DNA from 3 places in the Aliihoeflea sp. genome. Region 2 is predicted to be linked to each of the others. Evidence: predicted binding sites of a transcription regulator. Region 2 holds the regulator's gene; each other region holds the start of a gene.
What was found. Region 2 encodes PhoB, which activates phosphate uptake and scavenging genes when phosphate is short. Its sites were predicted from a motif close to TGTCATNNANCTGTCAT; they were not measured.
Positions count from the first base shown of each region.

Region 1 (5,952 bases), on a different contig from region 2:
GGTCGACAGGGCGGCAACGGCGATCGCCGCAGCGCAGGTGGTACGGGTCAAAAGAGCGAACATGCCAAAGCTCCAGGCTTGAGGTTCGAAGTGAATTCTGGACCGCGCGGACGGGACGTCACGATCGGTCGAGGGGAGCTTTAGGCAGGCAAAGCAACAGCGCGATTACGCTTTTCTGACGGTTCGATGACGTTGCACAGGTGCGGTCGCTAGGCGACCTGCCGTGGCGCGAATGCCGTCACGTCGATCAGCCGGTCGGCGACGGCGTCGCGCACGTCCGTATCGTGGAAGATGCCGAGCATCGCGACGCCCTGCCGCTTCTTCTGCGCGATCATGTCGATGACCACGGCACGGTTGGCGGCGTCGAGAGAGGCGGTCGGCTCGTCGAGGAGGAGCACCGGATGGTCGGTGATGAAGCCGCGCGCGATGTTGACGCGCTGCTGCTCGCCACCGGAAAAGGTCGCCGGCGGCAGGTGCCAGAGGCGCTCGGGCAAGTTGAGCCGGGCGAGGAGCGCGGCAGCCCTGTCGCGCGCTTCGTCGTTCGGCGTGCCGCGTGCGGTCAGCGGCTCGGCGACGACGTCGAGCGCCGCGACGCGCGGCACGACCCGCAGGAACTGGCTGACATAGCCGAGCGTGTCGCGCCGGACGGCGAGAATTTCGCGCGGGCTCGCACCGGCGAGGTCGACCGTGGCGCCCTGATGGGCGATGCGGATGGAGCCGGCGTCGATGGCGTAGTTGCCGTAGAGCATTTTCAGGATCGAGCTCTTGCCGACGCCCGAGGGCCCGGCGAGGACTGCACATTCGCCGGCCGCGAGGGTGAAGGAGACGTTCTCGACAACGGGCAGGCAGATGCCGCCGCGCAGGTGCATGGTGAAGGATTTGGCGAGGTTGGCGACGGCGAGGGGGATCATTTTCTGAGTCCTCCTATCCGAGGGGCGCGCGACGGGTCGCTGCCGTTCGAGATCGATATTCATCATCACACCTGCAAAATCGAGGAGACGAGGAGCTGCGTGTAGGGCGCGCGGGGGTCGTCGAGGACGCGGTCGGTGAGGCCATGTTCGATGACGCGGCCGTCCTTCATCACCATCATGCGGTGCGACAGGAGGCGCGCGACGGCGAGGTCGTGGGTGACGACGATGGCGGCAAGCCCCATGTCCGAAACGAGGCCGCGCAACAGATCGAGGAGGCGCGCCTGGACCGAGACGTCGAGGCCGCCGGTCGGCTCGTCCATGAAGATCAGCCGCGGGCGCGTGACGAGGTTGCGCGCGATCTGGAGGCGCTGGCGCATGCCGCCGGAAAACGCGCGGGGCTGGTCGTCGATGCGGTCCTCGGCGATCTCGACGCGGCCGAGCCAGTCGATGGCGGAGGCGCGGATGTTGCCGTAGTGGCGGTCGCCGACGGCCATCAGGCGCTCGCCCACATTGGCGCCGGCGGAGACCGACATGCGCAGCCCGTTGGCCGGGTTCTGGTGGACGAAGCCCCAGTCGGTACGCATCAGGAAGCGCCGTTCGGCCTCGCTCATGGCGAACACGTCGCGCCACGCGCCGTCGCGCATGCGGTAGGAGACGGTGCCGGCGGTCGGCTCGAGCCGGGTCGAGACGGTGTTGAGCATCGTCGTCTTGCCGGAGCCGGACTCGCCGACGACCGCGAGAACCTCGCCGGGCCACAGGTCGAAGGAAACGTCTGCGCAGCCGATGCGGGGGCCGTAGGATTTGGAGAGATGGGTGACGCGGAGGAGAGGTTCATCCATGGGTCGGGTCTCCCGCGAGTTCGCCGCGATGGCCTTCGCCCTGCCGGCTCTCGCAATGATCGGTATCCGAGCAGACGAACATGTGCCCGCCGCGGTCGTCGAGGATGACCTCGTCGAGATAGGCGCCTTCCGCTCCGCAAAGCGCGCAGGGCTTGTCGAAGGTTTGGACCGCGAAGGGGTGGTCGTCGAAGTCGAGGCTTGCGACCCGCGTGAATGGCGGCAGGGCGTAGATGCGCTTTTCGCGGCCGGCGCCGAAGAGCTGAAGCGCGGGCGACATGTGCATCTTGGGATTGTCGAATTTCGGCGTCGGCGAAGGGTCCATCACGTAGCGGCCCTCGACCTTGACGGGATAGGCGTAGGTCGTGGCGATGCGGCCGTGGGTGGCGATGTCCTCGTAGAGCTTGACGTGCATCAAGCCGTACTCCTCCAGCGCGTGCATCAGCCTCGTCTCGGTCTCGCGCGGTTCGAGAAAGCGCAGGGGCTCGGGGATCGGCACCTGGTAGACGAGGGTCTGGCCGGCCTTGAGCGGCTGTTCAGGGATGCGGTGGCGGGTCTGGATGATCGTCGCCTCGTCCGTGCGCGTCGTCACCGCCACATTGGCGACCTTCCGGAAAAAGGCGCGGATGGAGACGGCGTTGGTGGTGTCGTCGGCGCCCTGGTCGATGACCTTGAGCACGTCGTGCGGCCCGATGATCGCCGCCGTCAACTGCACGCCGCCGGTGCCCCAGCCATACGGCATCGGCATCTCGCGGCTGGCGAACGGCACCTGATAGCCGGGGATGGCGATCGCCTTCAGGATCGCGCGGCGGATCATGCGCTTGGTCTGCTCGTCCAGATAGGCGAAGTTGTAGCTCGGAAAAGAGCCCGTCGGCGCGTTCATTCGGCCGCCTCCTTGATGTCGGTCGCGTCCTTTTGTTCCGCGCGCATGCGGCGCACGAGGTCGAGTTCGGCCTGGAAGTCGACATAATGCGGCAGCTTCAGATGCTCGACGAAGCCGGTCGCCTGCACGTTGTCGGAATGTGAGATGACGAACTCCTCGTCTTGCGCAGGGGCGACGACGTCTTCGCCGAATTCAGCCGCGCGCAAGGCGCGGTCGCACAGCGCCATTGCCATGGCCTTGCGCTCCGACTGGCCGAAGACGAGGCCGTAGCCGCGGGTGAACTGGGGCGGCGCCTTGGCAGAGCCCTTGAACTGGTTGACCATCTGGCACTCGGTCAGCCGGACCCGGCCGAGCGGGGCGGGGAAGGGGAGTTCGGGCACGTCGAGTTCGATCTCCACCTCGCCGATGCGGATCTCGCCGACGAAGGGGTGGGAGCGCGCGTAGCCGCGCTGGGTCGAATAGGCGAGGGCGAGGAGGAAGCCTTCGTCGCCGCGCGAGAGCGCCTGAAGCCGGCCGTCGCGCGGCAGCGGAAACTCCATCGGCGTGCGGGTGATGTCGGTGACCTCGCCGTCGGCGGTTCCGTCCGGCTCGATCAGGCCGCCATGGCCGAGGAGATCGGTGACGCGCGGCGAAGCTTCGGGCACGGATTCGCGCCGCTCGGGCTCCGGCGGCTGGATGCCGTCGGCGAGCTCGGGTTCGAGCAGGCGGTGTGTGTAGTCGAAGGTCGGGCCCAGCACCTGCCCGCCGGGAAGGTCCTTGAAGGTGGCCGAGACGCGGCGCTCGATCTGCATGGCCCCGGTGTCGACGGGACGCGAATAGCCGAAGCGCGGCAGGGTCGTGCGGTAGGCGCGCACGAGGAAGATTGCCTCGATCATGTCGCCGCGCGCCTGCATCAACGCAAGGCCGGCAAGGTCGCGGTCGTAGAGCGCGCCCTCGGCCATGACGCGGTCGACGCCGAGCGCAAGTTGCTCGACGATCTGCGACACATGCAGCGCGGGTACGGCAGGATCGCCGCGGCGCCGGTCGGCGAGCAGGCGATGGGCGTTGCGGATGGCGGCCTCACCGCCCTTGACGGCAACATACATGGCTCACGCCTCCGCGGGTTCGAGGATGCGCGTCGTGCGCGGCAGGCAGGCAAGTTCGTGGCGTGCGGCGAAGACGAGGTCGACGCCGCGCGGGAAACGGGCACCGTTGTCGCGCCACTGCGACCGGAAGTCGGCGGGCAAGGCGGTCGGCGCGAGGCTCGAACGCCGTTCGATACCGGGGCCTTCGAGGGCGAGCGGTTCGCCGCCGTCCAGCGCGTCGACGATCAGGATCAGGGTGGTCGAACGGTCCGGATAGTCCTGGCTGCCCTGTGCGAAGGCATCGAGGTTCGGCACGGACAATGTGTCGGCGACGAATGCGAACTGGGCCTGCGCAGGGTCGTCGACGATGGTCGCGCCGGTCTGGTAGCGCAGCCAGGCGATGACGGCTTCGGTGGCGAGCGACGCGTCGAGCCAGATGGACGTGTCCTGGTCGCACAGTGTCAGCGCGAGCGCGCCGGCGGTCGGGGAGAGGGGCGCGGGCGGTGTCGCCGTTGCGTGGACGGGCTGGCGGGTTCCGGGCTCGGCCATCGCGTTCATCACGGCTCGGAACGTCGCCTGTGCGTCGAAGACCGGATCGGGAAAGCCGCCTTCGAGGGCGGCCATCTGAATATTCATCAGTCTTCCCCCCGGACCATGGTGAAAAAGTCGACCTTGGTGGCAGCGGTCTCTTCTGTCTTGCGCCGTTCGCCATCCGCCTCGGCGCGCGCGAGCGGTTCGAAGATTTTGGCGATGACGCAGTCGTGGAGCGACGGGTTCTGGAAGGCCGCGTCGATCAAGGCGGAGAGCCTTGCCTTGGAGGCGTCGCGGCCGAGCGCATAGGCGTGACCGACTTCGCCTGTCTCGAGCCGGATCGATGCGCGGGTGACCGTCGCCTCGCCCATGTTGAAGGCGTCGCCGCCACCGCCGATCCTGCCGCGCAGGGTGACGAGGCCGGTTTCGGGCTTGCGCATCTCCCGGTGTGGGGGGAGCGGACCGAATGCCGTGAGCGCATGTTCGATCTGCGCGCGGGGTGTGCGGGCCAGAACGCCCATCAGGCGCTGCCGTTCGCTCTGGTCGGGGGCGGTGGGTGGCAAGACGATATCTCCACTTGTCCGGTTTTCTATACAACCGTATGATGAGGTCAATTACGGGCGTTTCGTGACGGCCCGATGACAGGAGGCGCATTCGATGGACGGCACGATCCGGCGGGCGGGCGGCGTGGCCCTGTGGCGGCAGGCGGCCGACCGGCTGCGCGACATGATCGACGGCGGGGAGTTTGCGCAGACGCAGCGGCTGCCGTCCGAGGCCGAACTCGCGCTCCGCTTCGGGATCAACCGCCACACGTTGCGGGCGGCGATTGCCGGCCTGGTGCGCGAGGGGCTGTTGCGCAGCGAGCAGGGTCGGGGAACTTTCGTCGCCGCGCAGGACCGGCTGTCCTATCCGATCGGGCAGCGTACGCGCTTTTCCGAAGGGCTGGACGGGCAGGCGAGCGACCTGAAGACGCTCGTTCTCGACGAGACGCGCGAAGCGGCCGGCCAGAAGCTGGCTGTTTCGCTTGGCGTCGCGCTAGGGGTCGAACTCGTGCGGCTCGACACGATCGGCTTTGCCGATCAGGTTCCGGTCTCGGTCGCCACGCACTGGTTCGAGGCTGCGCGCGTTCCCGACATCGGCGCGCTGCTGCGTGCGACGGGGTCGATCTCGAAATCGCTGGCGGCGGTCGGGATGGGCGACTATGTCCGCGCGTCGACACGGATCACCGCGCGGCGAGCATCGGCGCGCGATGGGGAGGCGCTGCGGCTGGCCGAAGGGGCGCCGGTGCTGATGGTCGAGGCGGTGAACGCGCATGGCGGGCGCCCGATCCAGGTTTCGCGCAGCCGTTTCGCCGCCGACCGGATCGAATTGACCGTTGGAAGGTAGCCGTCGCTTATGCGGATCGGCCGATTATTTCATTGAGCGCGGGTGCCCTGCGGCGCATCTCTAGGCCCGAATCGAACAGGACGGGTGTGATGGTTGTCGTCGTACAGAACATCGAGCGGGCGCAGGCCGGCGTCATCGAGCGGCTGGCCGCGTGCGGCGTCGCCACAGTGCATGAGGCGCAGGGGCGGACGGGGCTTCTCGCCAGCCACAGCGGCCGATCTATCGCGGCGCGCGGATCGCGGGGAGCGCGGTGACGATTTCGGCGCCGCCTGGCGACAACTGGATGATCCACGTGGCTATCGAGCAGTTGCAGGCCGGCGACATTTTGCTTCTTGCCCCGA
Region 1 is NZ_JBQVMV010000006.1:71,481-77,432, reverse strand. Features, by position in the region: gene phnD (phosphonate ABC transporter substrate-binding protein) at 1-63, opposite strand, end outside; gene phnL (phosphonate C-P lyase system protein PhnL) at 210-911, opposite strand; gene phnK (phosphonate C-P lyase system protein PhnK) at 977-1,750, opposite strand; gene ACT6QU_RS09500 (alpha-D-ribose 1-methylphosphonate 5-phosphate C-P-lyase PhnJ) at 1,743-2,630, opposite strand; gene ACT6QU_RS09495 (carbon-phosphorus lyase complex subunit PhnI) at 2,627-3,715, opposite strand; gene phnH (phosphonate C-P lyase system protein PhnH) at 3,719-4,330, opposite strand; gene phnG (phosphonate C-P lyase system protein PhnG) at 4,330-4,746, opposite strand; gene phnF (phosphonate metabolism transcriptional regulator PhnF) at 4,883-5,611, shown strand; partial or broken gene ACT6QU_RS09475 (4-carboxy-4-hydroxy-2-oxoadipate aldolase/oxaloacetate decarboxylase) at 5,701-5,952, shown strand, end outside.
Region 1: phnF (phosphonate metabolism transcriptional regulator PhnF) is a predicted target of PhoB. The motif match lies at 4,853-4,869, and genes of this name have one in related genera.

Region 2 (5,952 bases):
GATGGTTCTGGCGGCGACGCAGTCGCTGCTCGAAAACGACGTGCCGCTCGCCCAGCGGGTCATTTCGGACGACGTGGTAATGGACGCGCGCCAGCGCGAGCTCGACGAGCGGGCGATCGCGCTGATCGCCAAGCGGCAGCCGATGGCGCAGGATCTGCGCGCCGTCGTCGGCGCCATCCGCATGGCGAGCGACCTCGAGCGCATTGGCGATCTGGCCAAGAACATCTCCAAGCGCGTCAGCGCGGTCGGTTCGGGCGCGATGCAGCGCAAGCTCTCCCATTCGATCGACGCGATGTCGCAACTGGTGCGCGCGCAGCTTGCTGGCGTGATCGATAATTATGTCGGCCGCAACCCGCAGGCGCTGGTGACGCTGAGGGCCGACGACGAGAATATCGACGTGCAGTATACCGCTGTCTTCCGCGAACTCCTGACCTACATGATGGAGGACCCGCGCAACATCACCGCCTGCACCCATCTCCTCTTCTGCGCCAAGAATCTGGAGCGGATCGGCGATCATGCGACCAACATCGCGGAGAACGCCTACTATGTGATGGTCGGCCAGCAATTGCCGCTCCACCGGCCGAAGCTCGACGAGACGTCGATCTCGGCCAGGCCGGCATGAGGAGCGGCCGATGATCGCGCCGAGGATCATGGTGGTCGAGGACGAGGAGCCGCTGGGCGTCCTCATCAAGTACAATCTGGAAGCCGAGGGCTACAAGGTCGAGGTGATCACGCGCGGCGACGAAGCGGAAATCCGGCTCCAGGAAACCGTGCCGGATCTGCTCGTGCTCGACTGGATGGTGCCGGCCGTCTCCGGTATCGAGCTTTGCCGGCGCCTGCGGATGCGGGCTGAAACCGAGCGCCTGCCGATCATCATGCTGACGGCGCGCGGCGAGGAAAGCGACCGGGTGCGCGGGCTTTCGACCGGCGCCGACGACTATCTCGTCAAGCCGTTCTCGACGCCCGAATTCGTCGCCCGCGTGCGCGCACTCCTGCGGCGGGCGAAGCCCGAAATCCTGTCGAGCGTGCTCAAGGTCGGCGACATCGTGCTCGACCGCGAGTCGCACCGCGTCTATCGCGATCAGGTCGAGGTCCATCTCGGCCCGACCGAATTCCGGCTGCTCGAATTCCTGATGCAGCATCCCGGCCGCGTCTTCTCGCGCGGGCAGTTGCTCGACAATGTGTGGGGCGAGACGATCTATATCGACGAGCGCACGGTCGACGTCCATGTCGGGCGTCTGCGCAAGGCGGTCAATCCGGACAGCGCGCCGGACGTCATCCGCACCATCCGCGGCGCGGGCTACTCGATCAACGAAAGCTGATCTCAGGCGCCCGCCTGCATGGTCGCGATATAGCCCGGTGCGAAGAGTTCGTTGTCGACGGCCTCCAGCGCGCGCCGCGCGCAGCCTTCGAGGATCAAGGGCATTTCGTCGGCTTCGAGGTCGAAGGAGATGACGGCGTCGTGCTGTCCTCCCGCCGTCTGGCCGATCGCCTCGCGGATCGACGGTTCCATCACGTCGAAGGCGAGTGTACCCGGCCCGACGATCGCCACCGGCGCAGGGTCGATCAGCGCGAAGAGCGAGCCCAGCCCATAGCCGATCGCCTCTCCGGCACGGGTGAAGGCGTCGCGGGCCGGTCCGTCGGCGGCACGGGCATCCTGCGCGAGTTCGAGCATTGTCTGCGGGTCGACGTCGGCATCGGCGACCGTCTGGTCGCTGCGCCCGGCCGCCTCGCGCAGGATCGCGTAATTGCCCGCATAGGCCTCGATGCAGCCGCGCCGCCCGCAGCGGCAGAGCGCGCCGCCAGGCCGGTGGATCATGTGTCCGAACTCGCCGCCCGAGGAATAGGCGCCGGTGAAGAGTTCGCCGCGCAGCACCAGCCCCATGCCGATGCCGTTCGACAGGAGCAGGGTGACGAAATTGTCGCGATAACGCTCCGGATCGCGGGCACCCAGCGCGACGGCGATCATGTTGCAGTCGTTCTGGACGGTGACGGGAAAGCCGAAGCGCCGTTCCAGAATGTCGGCGAAGGGGATGTCGCTTTCGGGCGTGATCGGCGTCCACAGCATCGCGCGGGCATCCGAATCCGTGATCCCCTGCACTGCCATCGTCATGCGCATGACGTCGTTCGGCGTGCGTCCCGCATTCTGGAGTACGGCCTCGATCATGTGTGTCACCGCGCCGACCAGCTCGTCGCGGCCTGCCGTCAGCGTCGACAGCCGTTCGCGCTTTTGCGCGACGATTTCGCCTGCGTAGTCGAAGACCGTCGCCGAAAGCGTGTTGAGCAGAAGCACGACGGTCAGCACGGTCGCCGCCTTCGGTTCGAGTCCGAGCGAGACTTGGGGCCGTCCGCGGCGCACGACCTCGTTCTCGCCGCTCTTGACCGGGCGCAGCACGCCTTCGGCGATCAGGTCGGAGGATATCGCGGAAATCGTCGAATGGCTGAGGCCGGTGCGGCTGACCAGATCGGTGCGCGATGGCTGGCCGTCGCGCCTGACGGCGGCGATGACCATGGCGCGATTGCGCTTGCGCAGATCGTCGTGGCGCACGCCCAAAATCATCGATCCAACCTCCCAAAGGCGTCTTGAAGCACCTCTGAAAGGATATTGACACACGGAAAATGCTGAGTCATTATTTTTTTCGAGGCTCGAAAAAAAAGGGCTTCCCGCTGCCGAGAGGCAATCTGAGGAGGCGCCGCACGCGGCGCAGGGAGGAACATCATGAAGAATTTCGCAACCGCCTTGCTGGCGGGTGTCGCGCTTTCGCTCACGCTTTCCGCCGCGGCGAAGGCCGAGGGCAAGGTCATCGGCGTGTCCTGGTCCAACTTCCAGGAAGAGCGCTGGAAGACCGACGAGGCCGCGATGAAGGCCGCCATCGAGGCCGCCGGCAACAGCTACATCTCCGCCGACGCGCAATCGTCCGCCGCCAAGCAGCTCACCGACGTCGAGTCGCTGATCAGCCAGGGCGCGAACGCGCTCATCATCCTGGCGCAGGATTCCTCGGCCATCGGGCCGGCCGTCGAGAACGCGGTCGCGGAAGGCATTCCGGTCGTCGGCTATGACCGCCTGATCGAGAACCCCGACGCCTTCTACCTGACCTTCGACAACAAGGAAGTCGGCCGCCTGCAGGCGCAGGCCGTCATGGAGGCGCAGCCGGAAGGCAATTACGTCTTCATCAAGGGCTCGTCGTCCGATCCGAACGCGGACTTCCTGTTCTCGGGCCAGATGGAAGTGCTGCAGGAGGCGATCGACGCCGGCACGATCAAGAATGTCGGCGAGGCCTATACGGATGGCTGGCTGCCCGCCAACGCGCAGCGCAACATGGAACAGATCCTGACCCAGAACAACAACGAGGTCGACGCGGTCGTCGCCTCGAATGACGGCACGGCCGGCGGCGCGATCGCGGCGCTCGACGCGCAGGGCCTGGCAGGTTCGGTTCCCGTGTCCGGACAGGACGCCGACCACGCCGCGCTGAACCGCATCGCTCTCGGTACGCAGACCGTCTCGGTCTGGAAGGATTCGCGCGAACTCGGCAAGTCGGCGGCGGAAATCGCCAACGAACTCGCCGAAGGCACCGCGATGAACGAGATCGAAGGGGTGACGGCCTGGTCCGACGGCCCGAACGGCACCGAGATGAACGCCGTGTTCCTCGAGCCGCTGGCGATCACAAAGGACAATCTCGACGTCGTGATCGACGCCGAATGGGTCACCAAGGACGTCGTTTGCCAGGGCGTGTCCGCCGGCTCGACGCCAGCCTGCGACTAAGTCTCGCCAGGTTGAAAACATCGTGCGCCGCGGTTTGACGAAAGCCGCGGCGCATTCATAAGATGAATAGCGGCGCGTCGGGTCCTCGACCGCGAGCGACCGCGATGGAGGACACGATGTCGGACACGACGTCCCCGGCGCCGGTGGATACCGCGCGCGCATCCGAGCAGAACGCGCTCACACGCTTCATGAAGGCCACCGAACTCGACACGCGCATGCTCGGAATGCTCGGCGCGCTCGCCGTCATCTGGATCGGGTTCCACATCATGTCGGGCGGTCTGTTCCTCACGCCGCGCAATCTGTGGAACCTGTCGGTGCAGTCCGCCTCCGTTTCGGTGATGGCGACCGGCATGGTGCTGGTCATCGTCACGCGCAACATCGACCTGTCGGTCGGTTCCGTGCTCGGCGTCACCGGCATGATCATCGCCGTTACGCAGGTCAGAATCCTGCCGGACTATCTCGGGCTCGGCCACCCGGCGATCTGGGCGATCGCGATCCTCGTCGGGCTGGCCGTCGGCATCGCCATCGGGGCCCTTCAGGGGTTCATCATCGCCTATCTGCAGGTGCCTGCCTTCATCGTCACGCTTGGCGGCCTTTTGGTCTGGCGCGGTGCGGCCTGGTGGGTGACGAGCGGCCAGACGGTCGCGCCGATGGACACGACCTTCCGCCTTCTGGGCGGCGGGCCGGAAGGGGCGATCGGCGCCCAGTGGAGCTGGGTCGTCGGGATCGTCGCATGTCTTGCGGTCGTCTTCTTCATCTGGAACGCGCGCAAGCAGCGCCGGCGCTTTCATTTCCCGCTGCGTCCGGTCTGGGCCGAGGGGTTCCTTGCCGGCGTCGCCTGCATCGCGATCCTCGGCGCCGTCGCCGTCGCCAATGCCTATCCCTGGCCGGCAGGCACCGTCCGGCGCTATGCCGAGGTCAACAACATCACGGTGCCCGAAGGCGGGCTCTTCATCCCGCACGGCATCGCCATCCCGGTCCTGATCGCGATCACGGTCGGCATCGTCATGACCTTCGTGACGACGCGCACCCGGTTCGGCCGCTACGTCTTCGCCATCGGCGGCAATCCGGAGGCCGCGTCGCTCGCCGGCATCAACACGCGCTGGATCACGATGAAGATCTTCATGCTGATGGGTGCGCTTGCCGCCATCGGCGCGGTGATCTCGACGGCGCGTCTCAATGCGGCGACCAACGCCCAAGGGACGCTCGACGAACTGCTCGTTATCGCCGCTGCCGTCATCGGCGGCACGTCGCTTGCCGGCGGCGTCGGAACCATCGTCGGCGCCATGATCGGCGCGGTTCTGATGCAGTCGCTTGCCACCGGCATGATCCTGCTCGGTGTCGATTCGCCTTTGCAGAACATCGTCGTCGGCGCCGTCCTCGTCGTCGCCGTCTGGCTCGACACCATTTATCGCCGTCGCGTGGGCTAGGAGAACGATCATGGAAACAAGCACGCCGCTCGTCGACATGCGCAACATCTCGATCTCGTTCGGCGGCATCCATGCCGTCGACAATGCCAGCGTCGACCTCTATCCGGGCGAAGTCGTCGCGCTTCTGGGCCACAATGGTGCCGGCAAGTCGACGCTGATCAAGATCCTCTCCGGCGCCTACAAGCGCGATACCGGCGAAATCTTCGTCAATGGCGAAGAAGCGCAGATCGGCAATCCGCGCGACGCCAAGAAATACGGCATCGAGACGATCTACCAGACGCTCGCGCTGGCCGACAATGTCGACGCCGCGGCCAACCTCTTTCTCGGCCGCGAGCTGCGCACGCCCTGGGGCACGCTCGACGACGTCGCGATGGAGTCGGAGACGCGCAAGGTCATGGGCCGGCTCAATCCGCGCTTCCAGCGCTTCAAGGAGCCGGTGAGCAAATTGTCGGGCGGCCAGCGCCAGTCCGTGGCCATCGCGCGGGCGATCCACTTCAACGCGCGCATTTTGATCATGGACGAACCGACCGCCGCTCTTGGGCCGCAGGAGACGCAGCAGGTCTCCGAACTCGTTCTCCAGCTCAAGCAGGACGGTATCGGCATCTTCCTGATCAGCCACGACATCCACGACGTATTCGATCTCGCCGATCGGGTCGTGGTGATGAAGAACGGGCAGGTGGTCGGAACGGCGCGCACCAGCGATGTCGATCAGGACGAGGTGCTGGGGATGATCATCCTCGGCAAATGCCCGCCCGGAGC
Region 2 is NZ_JBQVMV010000014.1:70,989-76,940, reverse strand. Features, by position in the region: gene phoU (phosphate signaling complex protein PhoU) at 1-622, shown strand, start outside; gene phoB (phosphate regulon transcriptional regulator PhoB) at 636-1,322, shown strand; gene ACT6QU_RS15200 (ROK family protein) at 1,325-2,560, opposite strand; gene xylF (D-xylose ABC transporter substrate-binding protein) at 2,720-3,763, shown strand; gene ACT6QU_RS15190 (sugar ABC transporter permease) at 3,880-5,193, shown strand; gene ACT6QU_RS15185 (ATP-binding cassette domain-containing protein) at 5,204-5,952, shown strand, end outside.

Region 3 (5,952 bases), on a different contig from region 2:
GACGGCGCTGCAGGAATTCGGCGAGGCCGAGCGTGCCGGCGGCCTCGCGCACGCGCCGGTCGATCTCGTCCTTGGCCATGCCGCGATTGCGCAGACCGTAGGCCATGTTGTCGTAGACGGACATGTGCGGATAGAGCGCGTAGTTCTGGAACACCATCGCGATGTCGCGCTCGACCGGGCCCATGTCGTTGACGACGGTGCCGCCGATCGAGACCGTTCCCTCGGTGATCGTCTCCAGCCCGGCGATCATGCGCAGGAGCGTGGACTTGCCGCAGCCCGAAGGGCCGACCAGCACGCACATCTGGCCATCGGGAATGGAGATCGACACGCCCTTCACGGCCTCGACGCTGCCGCCATAGACCTTCTTGACGTTCTTCAGTTCGACATTTGCCATCTGAGCGGCCTTCTTATTTTTCGGTTTCGACCAGGCCCTTGACGAACCAGCGCTGCATGAAGAGCACGACGAGGATCGGGGGCAGCATGGCGAGGACGGCGGTGACCATGACCAAATGCCATTGCGTATCGGCATCGGCGAACGAGATCATCTTCCGCAGCGCGATGACGATCGTGTTCATGGAATTGGAGTTGGTGACCAGAAGCGGCCACAGATACTGCGTCCAGCCATAGATGAACATGATGACGAAGAGCGCGGCGATGTTGGTCTTCGACAGGGGCATCAGGATGTCCTTGAAGAAGCGCCACGGCCCTGCCCCGTCGACGCGCGCGGCCTCGATCAGTTCGCCCGGAATGGTCAGGAAGAACTGGCGGAAGAGCAGCGTCGCCGTCGCCGATGCGATCAGCGGCAGGATCAGGCCGGCATAGGTGTCGATCAGGCCGAGATCGACCATCACCTTGTAGGTCGGCAGGATGCGGACTTCGACCGGCAGCATCAGGGTGATGAAGATGATCCAGAAGAAGACCATCCGGCCGGGAAAGCGGAAGAACACGATGGCGAAGGCCGACAGGACCGAAATCGCGATCTTGCCGATGGCGATGCCGAGCGCCATCACCAGCGTGTTGAACAGAAGCGTGCTGGCGGGCACGCCGCCGATGCGCCCGACGCCGCCGAACAGCGTCTGGTAGTAGTTCTCGAAGAACCGGTCGCCCGGCAGGAGCGGCAGCGGCGGCCGCAGGATCGTCTGCAGCGAATGGGTCGAGGCGACGAAGGTGTAGTAGATCGGGAAGGCGACGATGAGGACGCCGAGGATCAGGACGGCATGGGCGATGTAGCGCGACGTGCGCGAGACGCCGAGCATGTTGCCCTCTTCGCGCCGGCCGAGCTTGGCGGCGGTGGATTTGCCGTTCACGGCAGCAGCCTCAGCCATAGTGCACCTTCTTTTCCACGTAGCGGAACTGGATCGCGGTCAGCACGATGACGATGACCATCAGGATCACGGATTGCGCGGCGGAATCGCCGAGGATCAGGTTCACGAAGCCGTCGTGATAGACCTTGTAGACCAGCGTCTCCGTCGACTTGCCCGGACCGCCGCCGGTGACGGCATGGATGATGCCGAACGTGTCGAAAAAGGCGTAGGTCGTGTTGATGACGAGCAGGAAGAACGTCGTCGGCGCGAGCAGCGGGAAGATGATCGTCCAGAAACGCTTGGTTTCGCCAGCGCCGTCGATGGCGGCGGCTTCGATCAGCGTCTTCGGGATCGCCTGCAGGCCAGCGACGAAGAACAGGAAATTATAGGAAATCTGCTTCCACGCCGCCGCCGCGATGACGAGGATCATCGCCTGGTCGCCCTTCAGGAGCGGGTCCCAGGCATAGCCGGCCGAGCGCAGCATGAAGGCGAAAGTGCCCATCGCGGGATTGAACATGAACAGCCACACCATGCCGGCGATCGCCGGTGCGATGGCGTAGGGCCAGATCAGCATGGTGCGGTAGATGCCCTTGCCCTTGATGATCTTGTCCGCCATCACCGCCAGCAGCAGCGCGATCGACATGGCGAAAAAGGCGACGGCGATGGAGAATACCGCCGTGTTCTCGACCGCGTTCAGATAATTCGGATCGGCCAGCACGCGCTGGAAATTGCGCATGCCGACGAAGGTGGTGCGCAGCCCGAACGGGTCCTCGCGCAGCACGGACTGGTAGAGCGCCTGGCTCGCGGGCCAATAAAAGAAGATGCCGACGATGACGAGCTGCGGCAAGAGCAGCGCATAGGGCAGGATCTTGTTGGGGAAGACGACGCGCGGGGACAAGGGATTTCCTCTCGATGCCGGGCTCTCTGGGGTCGGGACGCGGCGCGAGGCCACGTTCCCCCTTAAAGCACCGCCCGCGTGTCGGCCACGCGGGCGGCAATGTCGTTCATGAAAGCCGGCTTAGTTGCCGATGGCTTCCTGGATGGCGGCATTGGAGCGCTCGACGGCATTGTTCAGCGCCGTCTGCGCGTCCTGCTCGCCGGCGAGCATCTTTTCGAACTCTTCGTTCTGGATGTCGCGGACCTGCGGCAGGTTGACGAGACGCACGCCGCGCGAATTCTCGGTCGGCTCCTTGCCCATCATCTGCGTGATCGGAATCTCACGGCCCGGGTTCTCCTCGTAGAAGCCCGATTCCTTGGTCGCCTCATACGCGGCCATCGTCACCGGCAGGTAGCCGGAAACCTGGTGCAGGCGGGCCTGGATCTCGGTCTGCGAGAGGAAGTCGAAGAACGCCGCGACACCGGCATATTCCTCGTCCGACTTGCCTTCGAACACCCAGAGGCTCGCGCCGCCGGGAATGGTGTTCTGCGGGGCACCTTCGGCTTCCGGATAGTAGGGAAGCTGGCCGAGGCCGTAATTCATGCCCGAATTGATGACGTCGCCGAGACCACCCGAGGATTCGGTCATGATCGCGCATTCGCCCGACAGGAAGAGCTGCTTGGCTTCCGAGGTGCGCCCGCCATAGCGGAACGTGTCGTCGGCGGCGAGGTCGGCGAAATTCTGGAAGTGGGTGACGAACTGGCCTTCATTGATCTTCAGCTCGACATCGGTGCCGGCCAGGCCGTTCTCGTTGGTGCCGTACTGAAGGTTGTTCCAGGCGGCGAAGTTCTCGAGGCCGATCCAGGTCAGCCAGGTCGAGGTCAGGCCGCACGGGGCAGCACCCGATTCCTTGATCTTCTTGGCGGCTTCGAAGACTTCCGGCCAGGTTGCGGGCGGGGTTTCCGGATCGAGACCGGCTTCCTCGAACACGTCCTTGTTGTAGTAGAGGATCGGCGAGGAGGAGTTGTAGGGGAAGGACAGCATGGTGCCGTCCGGACGCGAGTAGTAGGCGGCGATGCCGGCCAGGTACTGCGACTTGTCGAACTCGGTGCCGCCCATCGACAGGATGTCGGCGACCGGCTTCACGGCGCCTTCGGCAGCCATCATGACGCCCGTGCCGACGTCGAAGACCTGGATGATGTGCGGCGCCTGGTTGGCGCGGAACGCGGCGATGCCCGCATTGAGCGTCTCGGGATAGGTGCCCTTGAAGACCGGAACGACCTTGTACTCGTCCTGGCTGTCGTTGAATTCGGCGGCCAGCGTGTCGACGACTTCGTTGTTGGCGCCGGTCATGGCGTGCCACCAGTCGATCTGCGTCTGGGCGAGCGCGGTCGAGGCGGACAGAAGGGTAAAGGTGGCGGCAAGACCCGCCGCATAGGCTTTCATGGACATGTTTCGCTCCCGTTTGTTGGCGAAAGGTTACTTCCGCGAACCGCACTATCGGCGGTTTGTGACAACCGGACAACAGTTTTGCTGTTATCCGGTGAAACTGGAAACGAAATTTCCCGAAATCGGCTAAGAGTCAACAGGAAAGCTGCCGAGTTGCGCAGTTTGCCTAGCTTTCAGGCAGGTGTCCAACCGATTTCGACATGGCACTCATCGGCAGCCACGCGCGCAAGCCACGCCGAAACGAAAGGAAACCGCGCCAATTCGAAACCGGCGGCTTCGGCATCGTGGGTGTAGGCGTAGAGCGCGATGTCGGCGACGCAGAGCCCTTCGCCGGCAAAGAACGGCGCGCGCGCAAGCCGTTGTTCCATCACGGCGAGCGCCTTGTTTCCGCCGTCGAGAAGCGCCGCCATCCGCTTTTTGCTCACCGCTGCGGCAAGGTGCGGATATTTGACCAGCGAGCGGCGCACCGCGATCTGGGGCTCGTGGCTGTACTGCTCGAAGAACAGCCACTGATAGGCGAGCGCGCGCTCATAGGGGTCGGTCGGCAGGAAGCGCGTGCCTTCGGCCAGATGCAGCAGGATCGCGTTGCTTTCGGCCAGCATCCGCCCGTCCTCGAATTCGAGCAGCGGAACCTTGCCGTTTGGATTTTTGGCCAGGTAGTCGGCGGTCCTGGTGCCGCCATCGACGGTCGAAACCTCGACATGGCGGAAGGGCCGCCCGAGCTTGGCGAGCAGAAGGCGCGGCTTGTAGCAATTGCCGCTGTCGGTCATTCCGTAAAGGGTCAGCATGTCGCTCTCCGCTGGTTCGGAGCGAGATTGCCAAGCCTAGCCGTGCCAAGCGAGCCCCTGCCGGTGATGGATCGATGATTTCGCCTGATGAAAGCGCTCAGGCCGGACGCCGCAGCGGGATGACCTTGCCGTGCGGGCGCAAAAGTTCGGGCAGGCGCAGCGGGCGCTGGGTGAAGGCGGAACCGGCCAGGAAAGGCGGCGCTAAGAGGAAGCCCTGATACATGTCCGCGCCGACATCGAGCGCCGCCTCGAATTGCGGCGTCGTTTCCACCCCGTCGGCCAGAACCTCGATGCCCTGCGCGTGAAGCAGCGCCGTCAGCCGCGCGAGCAGCGTGCGGGCCTCGGGCGCCCGCGCCACCGTGCGGAACCATGTCCCGTCGAGGCGGATATAGTCGGGCGTCGCCGCCATCGCCGCCGCGATGCCCGCCGGCTCGGGGCCGAAATCGCACAGCGCGACGCGAAATCCGTGCGCACGCACCGCGACCGCCTGTTCGGCCGCCATGGGCGTGGCCGCAAACTCGCACCAGATGCGCGGCGGATCGTAGCCCTCCTCCTCGAGCTCGTCCGTCGCCAGACGCAGAAGCCTGAGCGCGGCGTCGAGCATGTCGCGCGGCATCTGGTCGAGCCGCAGCGCAAGGGTCGCCGTATCGAGATCGACATAGGGGAGGTTCGCGATGTGCAGCGTCTGGCACAGACATTCGAATGTCAGCCGGTCTTCGCCGCGCAGCCGCTCGAAGAAGCGCGAGGGCAGCGCCGGCCGCCCGTCGCGGCTCGGCCGCACCAGCGCCCGCGCGCCCACGACCGAAAGCCGTCCGCTCTGCAGGCGATAGATCGGCTGGTAGGCGGAGCGCAGGACGTGACCGTCGAAGTGACCGATGGCAAGGCCGATCTCGTCATGGAGGATCGCCGCCGCGACATTGGTGCCGAGATCCGCGAAACGGGTCATATCAGCCCCCGCCGGCCGAAGACCCGGCCCTGCGGCTTGCGCGCGATGACCGGGGCGTCCCCGACGATGAGCGCTTCCGGTGCCGGGTCTGAAGGAGTGCACGCCTGCGCGGGTTCGCCGCCTTCGAGCCGAAAGCTCGTCGGCGACAGTTCGGGCCGTGCGAGGACGAAGCCCTGGACCATCGACGCACCCACTTCATGCGCCACGTCGAGCTGCCAGTTTTCCTCGATGCCCTCGAAGACGGTCACGATGCCCTGCTGCCGAAATTCCCCGACCATGACCTTAAGCAAGGTGACGCCGGGCTGTGAATCCATCAGACGGGCTACCCATTTGGCGTCGAACTTGACGATGTCGGGCCGCAACTGCTTGACGCGCTCCATGTCCGAGCTTTCGGCGCCGTAGTCGTCTACGGCGACGCGATAGCCCTCGCGGCGCAGCGCGGCGACGAAATCCTGCAGCGCAAGGGCCGAGCCCGACGGCTGCTCCGTCACCTCGCAAACGATGTTCTCGAACGGCAGGCCCGCCTCGCCCAGCACGATCCGCATTTCGTGCAGCGCCGTGTCGACCACCGGCTTTTCGCAAAAGAGC
Region 3 is NZ_JBQVMV010000002.1:198,520-204,471, reverse strand. Features, by position in the region: gene ACT6QU_RS04065 (sn-glycerol-3-phosphate import ATP-binding protein UgpC) at 1-394, opposite strand, end outside; gene ugpE (sn-glycerol-3-phosphate ABC transporter permease UgpE) at 408-1,256, opposite strand; gene ugpA (sn-glycerol-3-phosphate ABC transporter permease UgpA) at 1,318-2,202, opposite strand; gene ugpB (sn-glycerol-3-phosphate ABC transporter substrate-binding protein UgpB) at 2,323-3,633, opposite strand; gene ACT6QU_RS04045 (glutathione S-transferase family protein) at 3,804-4,418, opposite strand; gene ACT6QU_RS04040 (EAL domain-containing protein) at 4,516-5,364, opposite strand; gene ACT6QU_RS04035 (EAL domain-containing protein) at 5,361-5,952, opposite strand, start outside.
Region 3: ugpB (sn-glycerol-3-phosphate ABC transporter substrate-binding protein UgpB) is a predicted target of PhoB. The motif match lies at 3,692-3,708, and genes of this name have one in related genera.